One region of the Paenibacillus sp. P36 genome, then DNA from elsewhere that is predicted to be linked to it. Evidence: riboswitches for the same ligand, from Rfam matches in the RefSeq annotation. Region 1 holds a riboswitch; the other holds the start of a gene.
What was found. A riboswitch is a leader RNA that binds a small molecule or an ion and turns the genes downstream of it on or off. The one in region 1 is predicted to bind FMN.
Positions count from the first base shown of each region.

Region 2: linked by a shared signal. The riboswitch ahead of ribD (bifunctional diaminohydroxyphosphoribosylaminopyrimidine deaminase/5-amino-6-(5-phosphoribosylamino)uracil reductase RibD) and the one ahead of ACKTT9_RS35650 (DMT family transporter) in region 1 are both predicted to bind FMN.

Region 1 covers NZ_AP038372.1:8,145,072-8,152,648, forward strand. The annotation lists gene ACKTT9_RS35640 (response regulator transcription factor) at 1-650, shown strand, start outside; gene ACKTT9_RS35645 (histidine kinase dimerization/phospho-acceptor domain-containing protein) at 647-2,263, shown strand; gene ACKTT9_RS35650 (DMT family transporter) at 2,352-3,281, opposite strand; FMN riboswitch at 3,445-3,594, opposite strand; gene ACKTT9_RS35655 (YjfB family protein) at 3,763-3,939, shown strand; gene ACKTT9_RS35660 (CBO0543 family protein) at 4,026-4,574, opposite strand; gene ACKTT9_RS35665 (DMT family transporter) at 4,697-5,602, opposite strand; gene ACKTT9_RS35670 (PLP-dependent aminotransferase family protein) at 5,722-7,170, shown strand.
Region 2 covers NZ_AP038372.1:3,262,938-3,270,514, reverse strand. The annotation lists gene ACKTT9_RS14500 (site-2 protease family protein) at 1-318, opposite strand, end outside; gene ribE (6,7-dimethyl-8-ribityllumazine synthase) at 318-788, opposite strand; gene ACKTT9_RS14490 (bifunctional 3,4-dihydroxy-2-butanone-4-phosphate synthase/GTP cyclohydrolase II) at 838-2,064, opposite strand; gene ribE (riboflavin synthase) at 2,108-2,779, opposite strand; gene ribD (bifunctional diaminohydroxyphosphoribosylaminopyrimidine deaminase/5-amino-6-(5-phosphoribosylamino)uracil reductase RibD) at 2,796-3,905, opposite strand; FMN riboswitch at 4,140-4,321, opposite strand; gene ACKTT9_RS14475 (peptidylprolyl isomerase) at 5,300-5,731, opposite strand; gene lysA (diaminopimelate decarboxylase) at 5,912-7,243, opposite strand; gene ACKTT9_RS14465 (spore germination protein) at 7,409-7,577, opposite strand, start outside.

The DNA of each region.
Region 1 (7,577 bases):
TTCTGGCCGCCTATTTAGAGAAAGAGGGGTGGCAAGTGCGTTCGTTCGCTGACGGGACCTCGGCAAGATCCGCCATATCCGAGCGGCCGGACTTGTGGGTCCTCGATATCATGCTTCCTGGCGTAGACGGCTATCAGCTCATGCGCGAGATTAAGGCGGATCAGCCGGCACAGCCCGTAATTTTCATATCGGCGCGAGACGCGGATATCGATCGGATCGTTGGCCTGGAGATGGGTAGCGATGACTACTTGGCCAAGCCATTTTTACCTCGCGAGCTTGTCATTCGCACTCGTAAGCTGCTGGAGCGCGTGTACGGCGGACACCCTGCCGGCCTGATGCCTGCGCAGCTGGAACGCCGCTCGAAGCTGAATGTGGCTCCTTATCTGATCGATGAGCAAGCGCGCACCGTAACTGCGGAGGATGGCAGCAAGCTGGAGCTGACCTCCAAGGAATTTGAGCTGCTGCTCTATTTGGTAAGCCATCATGGACAAGTGCTGGAGCGTGAACAAGTGCTCCAAGCTGTTTGGGGAATCGACTACTTCGGAACAGACCGGGTCGTGGATGATTTGGTACGAAGGCTTCGCCGCAAGCTGCCGGAGCTGCGTTTAGAAACCGTATACGGATACGGGTACAGGATGGTGAAAGCATGACGTTCCGAATAGGACAATGGCCGCTGGCCATGAAGCTTTGGGGAGCATTCGCGGCTTTAACGCTGCTCATTTTTACGCTGTTGGCTGTTCTCCTGCCTTGGACGTTGAAGGGATTTTTTACAGAGCAGCTGTATGATATTTTACTAGATACACAAAGTGGGCTTCGCATGGAAGCAACGTCATTGACGGCACCGACCCTAACCCTGGCTACAAAGGGTACAACCGCGCAAATGACGGATATCATTACGAACGTAAAAACGTTGACACCTATCAATCAGGCTGTCCCTGATGCTGATGCCTCAGAAACGGAAACAATGCCGGAAGCGACTAGCATACAAATGGGCAGCGCTATATCTGCTACCCCATTGGAAGCCTCTATTGCAACGAAGGTGATGTCTCCTTTTACAGCAACTTTAAGCGCCCCGGCGATCCGGCATTTTACGATTAGCGGAACCCAAGAGTCACTGGCCCTTAACAAGGCGTTCACGAGCGGTGAGCCGTTCATGCAAGCCATGGAACAGGATGCTTTTGCCCAAAAACAGCCCGTCGCCAAATATACGACCATTATTGATAAGAAAAGTATCTTTTACGTGATTCGCAAAGAACTAGTTCAAGGCCAACCCAGCTTTATCGTTTCTTATGCCTGGGGCAATTATCGTAACGACCTGGTCATGACCATGTTTGGCAGACTTATGCTGATGATGGTTGGTCTCATCGTGATTTCATGGCTGCCTTGTCTGATCATCGCCCGCTACTTCACTCGTCCGCTCGTCCAGATGGAAAAACACGTTGGACGTATGGCTGAACGAGATTGGCACGACCCGATCGAAACTGGGCGTAAAGATGAAGTGGGACGACTGGCCAAAGCGATTGAAGCGATGCGGCAACGTCTCGTGCGCCAGGACAAGGCGCAGCAGTTCTTCCTCCAGCACACTTCTCACGAGCTGAAAACCCCGGTCATGGTGATCCGCAGCTATGCCCAGTCCATTCTCGACGGCGTTTTCCCGAAAGGGACCTTAGGCGAAAGCTTGGGCGTCATTCTGAAGGAGGGCGAGCGCCTCGAGAAGCGAATTCGCGACCTGCTGCTGCTCAACAAACTGAACTATGTCACCGCTCGCGAGAAGCCGTTCCGCCCTTTCGAGCTGCACGAGGTCATCGAAGATGTGGTTGAACGGCTGCGCTATCGCCGTCCTGAAATCGAGTGGGAGATGGAGCTCCCTCCCGCTACTCTGAATGGCGATCCCGATCAATGGAAAATCGCCTTGGAGAACATGCTCGACAATCAACTCCGCTATGCCAAAAGCGGCATCCGGATTCTCCTCACGCCGTCATCTAGTGGCGATGGTAAGGAAGCTGCAGCCGGATTCTCGCGGCTGCAGATCAGCAACGATGGTCCGCCGCTCGATCAGGCGATCGCGGACAGCCTCTTTGAGCCCTTCCGCTCTGGCGGGGACGGCCAGTTCGGGCTTGGTCTTGCCATCGTGAAGCAGATCATGGACCATCACGGTATGACGGTGCGCGCTGCGAACGAGCGAGGCGGGGTTGCCTTTTACCTTGAGCCTGGGGAAACAGCGCAAATAGATCGCAAACTCAAGGTCCCGAAGGTTTCGTGAGGATGCTTGGGTTTGAGAAGTGGGCAAACAAAAGAGGCTTCCCAAGGTCAAGATCTTCACGTGACCGAGGGACAGCCTCTTTCTTTTTTTATACCGCAGCTTTGCTCTGATTGCGGCTCATGACCCACAAGGTGAGCCAAATCACGATGAAGCCGGCCAGCTGTCCTACGGTCAGCTTTTGCCCGAAAACAAGCCAGTTCACGCAGACGCCAACCGCCGGGAACGCAAGCTCCGCCAACGTTGCGAAAAACGCCTTGGTTGAGGTCAGCCCTTTATAATAGAGGAGCATGGAAAGCAAGCCCGGGAAAAACGCCTGAAACAAAAGGTTAACGGCAATAAGTATTAAGCCGCCGCTAGTTCCAGTTAAGTGCCAGGCGTCGCCGCTAGCCACAAGTACGACCGTCAGCAACGGGATGGCGAGCAGGAAGCGCAGCGAAGTAACAATTGGGAAATCGAGCTTTTTCTGCAGCAAGTACTTGCCCATGACCGTCGAGCCGCCCCATAAGCCAGCTGCAAGAATAGAGAATAAGCAGCTTATCGTTCCTAGATCTTGGAGGCCCATCTCCGGCGACGAAAAGCCGAATGTCAGCAAATACGTGCCTAGCAGCGCCACTGCAATATAAGCAAAAAATTTAGAAGGCAACGTCTCTTTGAGCATTACGCGAGCTAAAATAATAGCGAATAAGGGCTGTAATTTCTGTAAAAGCAATATCGCGTTCGCATTACCATGCGAGAATGCCGCTGTAAACAAAATCGTTGCTATCGCCGAGCCGCCCCAGGAGATGAACAGCAACGCACCGATGACGCCCAGCGAGAGCTTACCGATCAAGGTTTTCCGATACTTCACGAGTATTGGCACCGCATAGCAGGCAAGGAGCAGGTGCTCAATAAATACGATTTGCGCTGAAGAAAAGCTTTTTAACAGCAAGATCCGAAAGAGCGGGTCGAGCCCCCAAAGCGTAGCCCCTAACGCCACATACCAAACTCCGCTGATGCCTCCAGAGCGCGCTGAAACCACATGCGCCTGCTTTGTTCCTAACTTAAATACATTTTCCAATTCAAAAACCTCCTAAAGAATTTTTGAATTGAACCCTCTGAAAAGAGACAATGCCCCCGCTTCATGATCAGCGGGGGCATTGACAAACAGACCTGTCAATCACCTAAGTTTTTGACAAGCTGTTTTTCACCTTCTCCCATCCGGACTATAACCGTCGGCCCTGGAATCTCACCAAGTCAGTCCCAGCCTAACAGGCCGGGAGTCGCGGGCTTGAGATACATTTGCACGTATCCTCACCGCCGGTAGGGAATTGCACCCTGCCCCGAAGGTTCAATTATTCAATTTGTGGTCACTTACAAAACATAAGTGATATTTATTCCTGAATATTAGCACCATAAAATAAAAAAAGCAAGGATTTTTCATCCTTGCTATAAGCTAAGAATTTTCCACTCATTTTCCGATATATAACGTGTTAGCCCATTAATCATAAAGGAGGAAACTCATGGACGTTCCTGCGCTTTCCATGTCCGTAGCCCAGGGCAGCTTAGCTCAAGCAGTACAAATACGGGTTCTTAGCATGGCTAAAGATCAATCCACACAACAAGCTCAGCAAATGGTACAAATGATGCAACAAAGTGTTCAACCAAACTTGGGTGGGAATCTGGATATTCGTGTCTAGTTTTACCCTTTGGAGAAGGAGAATGAAGAATTCTCCTTCTTTTTTACTATTGATGTTGTATAATCGTGACATATGCCACGCTGCCATTATTTCATTTTAGCAATCGGAATATGGAAATATAGAATCAAGAAAACCACACCTACCAAACACAGCAACCACGCCCATAAAGGCCTCGTAAAATGCAACCGCAGCCCAATGAACATGAAAACCCAAACCGCAATTGACCACCAGAAATTCCAGTTGTTATGATATGTAAGCATTTTTATTAGCAGAAATAGTCCTTCAATGCAGGTAAATACAGCCGACCAAATGGCCATATAGACCACTTGTCTCAGCGGACGCGACTTAAGAGGATATTTGTGCAAATACACCATCACAATGCATGGAAGATTAGTAAAAGCAATCATAAAATCTGCGATGGTATGGTTAGGCGTTACTGCGGATTTATGAAATTCCCATAGCGAGAAATTATAGCTTAGAAGGCTAATGAGAAAATCTACGCAGATAGCAAAAAGAATAGTTGGATAATAGGTCTTCCAGTTGCTCCAATCCCCAAAAAACCAAGCTGCAATCAAGCATAACAAGGCAATGATTACAGGCAAATATGAACTAATCAACACTGTTATGTGACCCATCACTTAGCTCCATTCCATCAAACTTGTGCTGCTTCCGTTCAACCCTGATCTCCTGTGGTTATTATTTCTATAAATGTTGTTTCATATGAAAGAGAACGCAATTAACTTACCCTTTTTCGTAATCACGCCGTTTTTCGCCGTTGCAGCAATGGTTTCAAGCTATCCAGATTCGCACAAATCGTCCCGGCAATGACGGTTACCACGCCTACAGCTGTGACCCAAGTGATGCTCTCCCCATAAAACACGACCCCCACCGCCAGGGCAATCAATGGAGAAATGTACAGCCATGTCGCTGGAAAAACCGGATTCGTTTTGGCCACTAACCAATAGAACAGACTATGTCCCACCATGGAGCCAATCACGATTAAATACAGTAGAGAGCCGGCTGCTTTTGGAGAAAATAAGCTTTGAACGTTCACAGGTTCTGTAAAAAATGAAAGAATCAGCAGCAGCAATCCTCCGCATATCATCTGCGCCGCGTTCAGCGCAATCGGCGATGCCTCAGGAAATTGCTGAATGACCTTTTTCGAATATAGAGCTCCCATACAATAGAACAGTTCTCCAACCAGAATCGCCACGCTCCCGATCACCCAAATGATGTTGGCGGATACCGCAAGTTGTGGCAGCAAAAGGATAATAATACCTGCAAAGCCGAGTATGCAGCCAAATACAGAGAGCCTTGTCGTCTTCAGACGCAATACGAAGGTTTGGAGCACGAGAATCATAATCGGTCCAGTAGCCGATAGGACGGCCGCAATCCCGGAAGACACATATTGCTCCGCCCAGTACAAGGTTGCGAATGTGCCGAATGTGAGACCGATGCCCGTAAGCAGCATCTCTTTGCGAAACAACAGAGCTAGCGTAGTTTTTTTCCGCCACAATAACCAACAGAACAATAACATCCCTGCAATAAAAAACCTCAAGCCTGCTGAAAAAAATGGCGGCGCTGACGCATCCACCCCCACCTTAATCGCCAGAAATGTTGTGCCAAAAATTAGACAGATAAGCAAATAATTAAAAATAATCATGACTGTTTTCCCCCTCTTGGTATGTATCATACTAGGTAAGCAACAGAACAGATGCATGACACTAGAACAGTTTTTCCAATGATTGTTGTATCATAGAGGAAACAAAGGGGGAAAATCGGATGAAGACGCCAGGAACATCTGGAAAAGAAGCTAATCTGCTTTTCAGGCAAACTTATGAGTATATGGTTACCCGCATGGATCGCGGCGAGTGGCAAGCCCATGACAAGCTCCCCTCCATCCGGCGTCTTGCCGAAGAGCTGCAGGTGCACAGGCTGACCGTTTTTCGTGCTTATCAGTTGCTGAAGCAGCATCAGAAAGTTTACGTCAAAGAGAAATCCGGTTATTACGTAAGTCCCTGCAAGACAGAGGAGCAACCCCATACAGAGCATACGGAAAAAGGTCGTTCGTTCACCACGTCCAACGCTCTAAAAAACTCCTTGTCCGAAATTCAGCAAATCCCTGTCACGTACCAATTCTCACAGGCTTTAATCGATCCTAACTTGCTGCCGAATCTTTTTTTGTCCGAACATGTGAAAAAAGTTTTCGACATTTATCCAAAGCTCATGGGCACCTACTCCAACGCACAAGGGGATGAGGAGCTTCGCGAGTATCTCTGCCGTTACATGGTTCGGCATCATAACCTCCAGCTCGCTGCAAACGATCTTTTGATTACTACAGGCGGTCAGCAAGCCATCGACCTCATCTCGCGGATCTATATCCGCCCCATGGATCCGATCTTGGTTGAGCGGCCGACGTATAGTGCTGCACTTGATATTTTCCGCCAGCAGGGAGCGCGGTTTATTCCTGTCGAGATCAGCCCGGACGGCTATGATCTGGCGAAACTCGAGAAGCTTATGGAGAAGCATAAACCACAATTGTTTTATATGAATCCTACCTTTCATAATCCTACCGGGTACACGGTTCCGGCCGCACAGCGCAAGCAGCTCGTTGATCTGGCTGAACGCTATCGCTGTCTGCTGATCGAAGATGACGCCATTCACGAGATGTACTTGGACCAACCTCCTCCTTCGCCTATGCTGACTTATGACACGGAAGGCTGGGTCGTGTATCTCCGCAGTTTTAGCAAATATATCGCGCCTGGGCTGCGAATTTGTGCTGTCATGGGAGGCACGCATGTCATCCAATCACTCATTACGGCCAAATCATTAGCTGACAACGGCACACCCCTCGTCAATCAGAAAATGTTCCTGCATTATTTCGAATCTCCTAGAATGCAGCAGCATTTGGAGAAACTGCGTATTGCCCTGCAGATCCGAAAAGAAATTGTTGAGCAGGAGCTAGCCTCCACCGGATGGCGCTGGGTCAGCCCTCAAGGCGGCTTCAACCTGTGGCTCCAGCTCCCGGACCATATCCCGGCCCAGCAGCTGCTGGAGGAGTGCCTCCGGCAATCGGTCTCCTTCGTTCCTGGCGTGATCTGCGATCCGCTCAGAGAGATGAACTCCTGGATCCGTTTAAGCTATTCCTTCGTGAATGAGGAGCATTTACGGGATGGCGTTAGACGGCTTATCGCTATTGCGGGGCGTTATGCGAGTGATGGCGAATGTTAGTGTGAGTGCTAGCACGAAAATTTAGAACGCAGAGGAACTACGGGCCGCTATTTGTTCCAGAGACCGCTATTTGGCATATCTAAAGGAACTACGATCCTCTATTTTGCTAATAATGGCACTAATTCAGCTTGGTGATGAGAAATAAGACCCTGCAGTTCCCTCAAAACAGGAAAAAGGATGGCTATAGCCAAAATAGCGCCCCATAGTTCCCCTTCCCCCTAACCAATGAATGTGTGGCAGGACAAAGGTTGGATAGAACCAGAATGGAGATTAGAGATGGGATGCTGAGTGGATGATGATGGTGATGGAGTAGCAATGGGGTACTGAGTGAATGTGTTGGATATGGAGTAGCAATGGGGTACTGAGTGAATGTGTTGGATATGGAGTAGCAATGGGGCGCTGAGTGA
Region 2 (7,577 bases), 3.9 Mb from region 1:
CCAGAAAAACAAAGCGAGCAGCAAATTGGTAAAAGGACCTGCTGCATACACAATTGTATGATAAAGTTTTGGCTTTTTAAACTGCGTAGCCTCTACCGGCATTTTCTTCGACCAGCCATATGGACCAAAAACAATCATCGCCAACCCCAAGGCATCCAAGTGTACCAAGGGGTTAAGCGATAAGCGTTTGCTGTCCCGGGCTGTTCGGTCTCCGAGCAGCCAAGCAACTCCTGCATGTGCAGCATCATGGAGCGTCATCGCAATCAGGAAGGCGAGCAGCCTGGGAAGCAGTGATTCCAGATGATAATAAGAAAGCATTAGGAAGTGAATTGTTTCGTCAAGTTCGCCATCTCAATTGCCGTTACTGCCGCTTCCCAACCTTTGTTGCCAGCTTTTGTTCCCGCGCGTTCAACCGCTTGCTCAATGGAATCCGTCGTTAAAACACCAAAGATTGTTGGAACGCCTGTTTTCAGGTTAATGGCAGATACACCTTTTGCAACTTCACTGCACACATAATCAAAGTGAGGCGTTGAACCACGAATAACGGCACCAAGGGTAATAACCGCATCATATTTCCCGCTCTCCGCCATTTTTTGAGCAATAAGCGGAAGTTCGAACGCGCCCGGTACCCAAGCAATATCCACTTCACTATCCTGTACGCCATGGCGTTTCAAAGCATCCTGTGCGCCGCCAAGCAATTTGGAAGTAATAAATTCATTGAAACGACCTACGACGATACCATATTTCAAATTCTGCGATACTAAATGTCCTTCATAAATTGTAGCCATGATTAAATTCTCCTTTTCTATATAAAAACCGTTATTTGAAGTGTAAAGATCAGATCCCGCTGCCGGAATCATGGAAGCTCAGCATGTGGCCAAGTTTTTGTTTTTTTGTTCGCAAATAATTGACGTTGTCCTCTTTGCTTGGCATTTGAATCGGAACGCGTTCAACAACTTCGAGACCATAGCCTTCTAACCCTTTAATTTTGCGAGGGTTGTTCGTCAACAAACGCAGCTGCGTAATGCCAAGATCTTTCAGAATTTGCGCGCCAATGCCATAATCACGAAGATCTGGAGCAAATCCAAGCTTAATATTCGCTTCTACAGTGTCTAATCCCTGCTCTTGCAAAGCATAAGCTTTTAATTTGTTGATCAGACCGATACCGCGACCTTCCTGTCGCATATATAATAATACACCATTGCCCTCTTCATCAATCTGTTTTAATGCAGCATCGAGTTGAGGACCGCAATCGCAGCGGTGTGAATGGAAAACATCACCAGTTAAACATTCGGAATGCACACGAACCAGCGTTGGTTTGGAAGGGTCAATTGTTCCTTTGACAAGGGCAACATGCTCTTTGTTATCCAGTTGATTGGTATAGGCGATTGCTTTAAAAGTGCCGAAATCCGTAGGCAGCTTAATTTCAACTTCACGCTCAACCAATTTCTCCTGTTGATTGCGGTAGTGAATCAAATCTTGAATCGTGATGATGCACAAATCATGTTTCTTGGCGATTTCCATAAGATCCGGAACCCGAGCCATCGTTCCGTCTTCCTTGATAACTTCACAAATGACCGCGGCAGGATAGGATCCGCATAAAACAGCCAAATCAACCGCTGCTTCCGTATGTCCAGCTCTGCGGAGTACGCCGCCTTTTTTGGCGATTAGCGGGAAAATATGACCCGGTCTGCGGAAATCCTGCGGTTTCGTATCCGGATCGATCAAGCCCATAACCGTTCTTGAACGCTCATGTGCGGAAATCCCTGTACTCGTCTCAACATGGTCTACAGATACCGTAAAGGCAGTGCCATGATAATCGGTATTTCTAGCGACCATCGGCGGCAAGTCAAGCTCTTTCGCCCGTTCTTCCGTAATCGGTGTGCACACCAGCCCGCGGCCTTCTTTGATCATGAAATTAATCACTTCCGGGGTCGTTTTATCCGCCAGTGCGATAAAATCCCCTTCATTCTCGCGATCTTCGTCATCCACAGCGATAATGACTTTCCCTAAACTGAGATCTTTCAGTGCTTCTTCGATCGTGCTGAATTTTATTTCTGTCATCTTCACCTCTCCTAACCGAACTATCTTTGTAAGCTAATTACCCTTACATAAAGCCATGATCCGCCAGAAAGCTTGCAGATAGCGTACTTTGCTTTTTACCGTTACCCGCTGAGGCATCAGCAGGACCGAACTTTAGCAGTCGTTCCATATATTTGCCCAGAACATCGCATTCCATGTTAATAGTATCTCCTGCTTTTTTATCATGCAGAACGGTTTGAGCCAGTGTATGTGGAATAATCGAAACCGCCAGATCGCGTTCTGTGACATCGACAACCGTAAGGGAGATCCCGTCAATGGTGATCGAGCCGCCAGCTATAATATATCGGAAAATGTGTTTATCCTCCGGTTCGAACCGATAAACAACCGCATTTTCTTCTGGAATCCGCGAAATAATCGTTGCTGTTGAATCTACATGTCCCTGCACAATGTGTCCGCCGAAACGGCCGTTTGCCGCCATCGCTCGCTCCAAATTCACGCGTGTACCGGCTTGCAGCTTGCGCAAATTCGTCTTGCGGTAAGTTTCCGGCATCACATCTACGGAGAAAGATTCCTGATCAAACGAAATGACTGTCAGACAAACGCCATTCACCGAAATACTGTCTCCCAGATGCACATCCTCAAGGATCTTTTTTGCCCCAATCGTTAATACCATAGCTTGACCTACGCTATGAATGCGGCGCATGTGGCCGATTTCTTCAATAATGCCGGTAAACATGACAGCCCTCCATTCGTTAGCTCTTATAAACCGGATACCCGGTTAGGCATACATCCGGTCCGAACTGCTCAACCTTTAACCGGTCGAGCGTAATTGCGTCATCCATCTTCGCGAAGCCTTCGAAGGTGATGTTCATAGGTGCTGCTTGCCCGCCGCCGATAATTTTCGGCGCAAACATCAGCACCAGCTTATCCAACAGGCGCCGCTCCAGCATGGCGCCGCTCAGCTTGCCTCCACCCTCTAGGAGGATGGAGCCGATCTCTCGCTCGCCGAGCTGCCGCATGGCGAGCGTCAGATCCACCTGCGGGCCGTCGCCGCAGGTGAGGACCGTGATGCCGCGCGCTTCCAGCGCGGCACGCCGCTCTGCGGGCGCCTGTGCGGTGGCGAGCAGGATCGTCGGCTGACGATCCTGCTCGGTGAGCACCTGGGCGCCCAGCGGGACTCGCAAGCGCGAGTCCGCGATAATCCGTACCGGCTGCACAGCCGGTACGTCGCCGCGCGCGCTTAAGCGCGGGTCGTCGGCGATGACAGTATCGACGCCGACCATGATGCCCTGATGCCGATGGCGCAGAGTATGCACGAATGCGCGCGACGCAGGCGACGTAATCCATTTGCTGTCGCCTGTTTTCGAGGCAATGCGGCCGTCGAGCGTGCTGGCTGTTTTCAGCGTCACGAAAGGCATACGCGTGACGATGTACTTATTAAAAGCCTCATTCATCAGCGAGGCTTCCTCTCCCAGCAGCCCAACGGATACGTCTATGCCGTGGGCGCGCAATTTGGCAATACCCGTGCCCGCAACCTGCGGGTTCGGGTCGGTGCCCGCAACGACAACGCGGACAACACCGGCCTCAATGAGACGGTCGCTGCAAGGCGGCGTCTTGCCGTAGTGACTGCACGGCTCGAGCGTAACATACGCCGTACTGCCCTTCGCTTCTTCGCCCGCCATCTGCAAAGCAAGAACCTCAGCATGGCCATGTCCCCGCTTCAGATGCGCCCCCATCCCCACGATACGCCCGTCTTTTACCAGGACGCATCCAACAACGGGATTAATCCCTGTCTGGCCAAGAGCACTCTCAGCCATTTGCAGAGCGAGCCTCATATAAGCTTCATCATTCAAGACATGCATGTGTGTTCACTGCCTTTCCAAGCTATTTTGAAATAGAATGCAAAAAGACCCCTCCGTATATCGGATAGGGGCCAGAGATTGTTTAGGTAACACGAAGAAGCTTCATCCATCCACACTTGCTGCATTTTTGATCAAATCAAACAAGCACGACGTATCCATGCCAAAGCATAGACCTGCCGAATTTTTGTTCTCGTGAAAAAATGTACAAGTATGCATAGCGAATCTAATGTTCGCGTATTCCTTCTCCCATCCAGACTATACTGTCGGTCCCGGATTCTCACCGGGTCAGCCGTAGCGAAGCTGTATATCAGGTACCGCTAGCTTCAAAACGGGTCACGGACTAATTGAAAGCAGCCAGATCAGCCTGCCATCAAATCACCGCCGGTGTGGAATTTCACCACGCCCCGAAGGTTTGCACACATATGAAAAGTAACTTATGAAAAATTTATCACTCACTCATCGAAAAAGCAAGGTCTTTTTTACCTCGCCCTACAAAAAACGACTCATTTTGCATTGCTACAACTCGGTTGCGCCTATGTTTTTGGTAGCATAATTTGTATAAAACTGGATATATTCCCCTTCCAAATAGTACATACTGACCTGTGCAGGCTCTGCCCACATCCCCCTCATTCTAACGGACCTCACAGCCGTTATTCCCGTTATTTCACGCATTTCCCAGCTCTAACGGACTCCAGAGTCGCTATTCGGTCCATTCACGGCCATTTTAGTCGGAATCATCGTGAATAGCGGCTCTCCTGTCCGTTAGAATTTCACAGAGCCTTATTTCTGCAAAATAAGGTCATCTCTGTCCGTTAGCTGACTTCCTGCAGCAACTTTCACTCTGAAGCTCCCCACCTTGGGCCGCTTCCAACGACGTTTTACATCGTTGAAGTTGCTCATGCCTGGTCTACTCGTTGGAGCTCAGCTTCTCACCTTCGCTAGCATGTCGTGCGCAGGCTCACCACTCTCTAACGGACCACACAGCCGCTATACCCGTTATTTCGCGCATTTCTCAGCTCTAACGGACTCCAGAGTCGCTATTCAGTCAATTCACGGCCATTTTCATCACAATTATCATGAATAGCACCTCTCCAGTCCGTTAGAATTTCACAGAGCCTTATTTCTGCGAATAAGGTCATCTCTGTCCGTTGGCTGACATCCTGCAGCACCTTCCACTCTGAAACTTCCCCACCTTCGGCGGCTTCCAACGATGTTTTGCATCGTTGAAGTTGCTCATGCCAGGTCGACTCCAGGGAGCTCAGCTTCTCACCAGCACTAGACTACGTGCGCAGACTTGCTCTTATTCAGCCATTTCATAGCCAATTTCCATGTTCAGCCCCTCAAATAAAAGAACCTGCTGACAACTGTCAGCAGGCTATTCCCATTCTCCAATATTAAACTTCTACAACTTCTACTTTTTCCATCAAGTCTCTGCCCTTGAAAGCATCAACGAGTTCCATACCTTTGGACACTTTACCGAAGACAGTATGTTGTCCATCAAGGTGAGGTTGTGGTTGGTAAGCGATGTAGAATTGGCTTCCACCTGTGTTTCTGCCTGCATGAGCCATAGCCAGGGAGCCGCGCTCATGTTTGTTAGGGTTGATTTCACAGTTGATTTGGTAGCCTGGGCCACCAGTTCCTGTGCCGGATGGACAACCGCCTTGTGCAACGAATCCTGGGATTACGCGATGAAAAACAAGTCCGTTGTAGAAACCGGAGTTTGCTAATTTTTCAAAGTTGGCAACGGTATTTGGCGCGTCATTTTCGAAAAGATCGATTAGAACTTCGCCACCGCCTGCTAGTTTAATTTTTGCTTGTTTGGCCATTGTGGTCCACTCCTTTAGACAATAATATCTTATTCTACTATGAAAAGATGCATTTCACAAATCTGCCTTTCAGCTGAATAGAGAACTCTAGTTTCGTGAGCACACAAAAAACTATCCCTCAAGTCCTTAAGACCTAAGGGATAGCCCGTTCTCAGCCTGAAAATCCAGCTGTGTTCTATGTTAAACCGTTTTGCTCACTTGTTTCATTCTAGCAGGAATTAGATCGTTCCCGACAATGTTGTCGAACGTTTCACGCTTCACGACGAGATCGCTTTGACCCTCGCTCACGAAAACTACGCCTGGACGGCGGATGCGATTGTAGTTGCTAGCCATCGCATAGTTATATGCGCCTGTGCAAGACACGGCAAGCACATCGCCTGAGTTCACTTTCGGGAGGTTCACGTCCCAAATCAGCATATCGCCGCTCTCACAGCATTTGCCGGCAATCGATACGACCTCGGTAGGCTCTTCGGTTGCGCGGTTTGCCAACATTGCCTCATACACAGCCTCATACAAAGCAGGGCGCGGGTTATCTGTCATACCGCCATCGACAGATACATATTTACGTACACCAGGAATATCTTTCGCCGTTCCAACGGTGTACAAGGTCGTTCCTGCATCGCCAACGATGCTGCGGCCCGGCTCCACCCAGATTTCGGGAAGCGGATATTCGTTGCGTCCGAAATTGTCTTTAATCGCATCCGTGATAGCTTTCACGTAGACGGATACCGGAAGCGGAGTATCTTCGTTCACATAACGGATACCGAAGCCTCCGCCAAGGTTAATGACTTTGAACGTCACGCCAATTTCTTGACGAACTTGAACGGCGAAGCTGGCCATTTTCTCGGCCGCCATGCGGAAGCCTTCCACTTCAAAAATTTGCGAGCCAATATGAGAATGAATACCGAGCAGTTCCAAATGGCTCAGCTTGGAAGCCTCTTCCACCGCGCGGAATGCGGAACCGTTGCCTAGATCGAAACCGAACTTGGAATCCGTTTGGCCTGTGGAAATATATTCATGCGTATGTGCTTCGACACCTGGCGTAATACGCAGTAAAATTTTCACTTTCTGACGTTTCTCACCGGCAATGGCGTTCAGCATTTGAAGCTCGATAAAATTATCTACAACGAAACAGCCGATTTTCGCATCAATCGCCATCTCAATCTCGTCAATCGTTTTGTTGTTGCCATGGAAATGAATCCGCTCTGCCGGGAATCCAGCTTGAAGAGCTGTATACAGCTCACCGTCCGATACAACATCAAGGGACATTCCTTCTTCTTCAACAATCCGGCACATCGCCATCACGCAAAAAGCTTTGCTCGCATAAGCCACTTGGAATTTGAGACCGGACGCTTTGAAAGCATCTACAAACTCGCGGCAACGTTCACGTACAAGAGCTTCGTCAAACACATATAAAGGTGTCCCATATTCCGCAACCAGCTTCGTTGCGTCGACACCACCGATTTCAAGGTGACCTTGACCGTTAATTTTACTTGTACCATGCAAATACATAGCTTCATTTCCCCCTCACCCTGAACCTGCTGCTGCTCATATTTCGCTCAAACGGCCGAATGCGCATTACTATTTAAATTAACATAGGAAAAGCGCATTTGACAATATCCTCGCGGCCCTAAATCGTAAAAAGGACAAGAAGAATGCTCTTGTCCTTTTAGTTTATTAAGATTTGGGTTGACGTGTGCCGTCAATCGGTTTTGTAATGCTTAGACGCGTTTTGGCTGCCAATACGGGACGGCGTAGAATAATCGAAAAGAAGCTTTTCGCGTTGAAAGGAATGAGCGGCCACATGTAGGGCGCATTGTAGGATTTTCTTGTAGCCAGCCAGAGC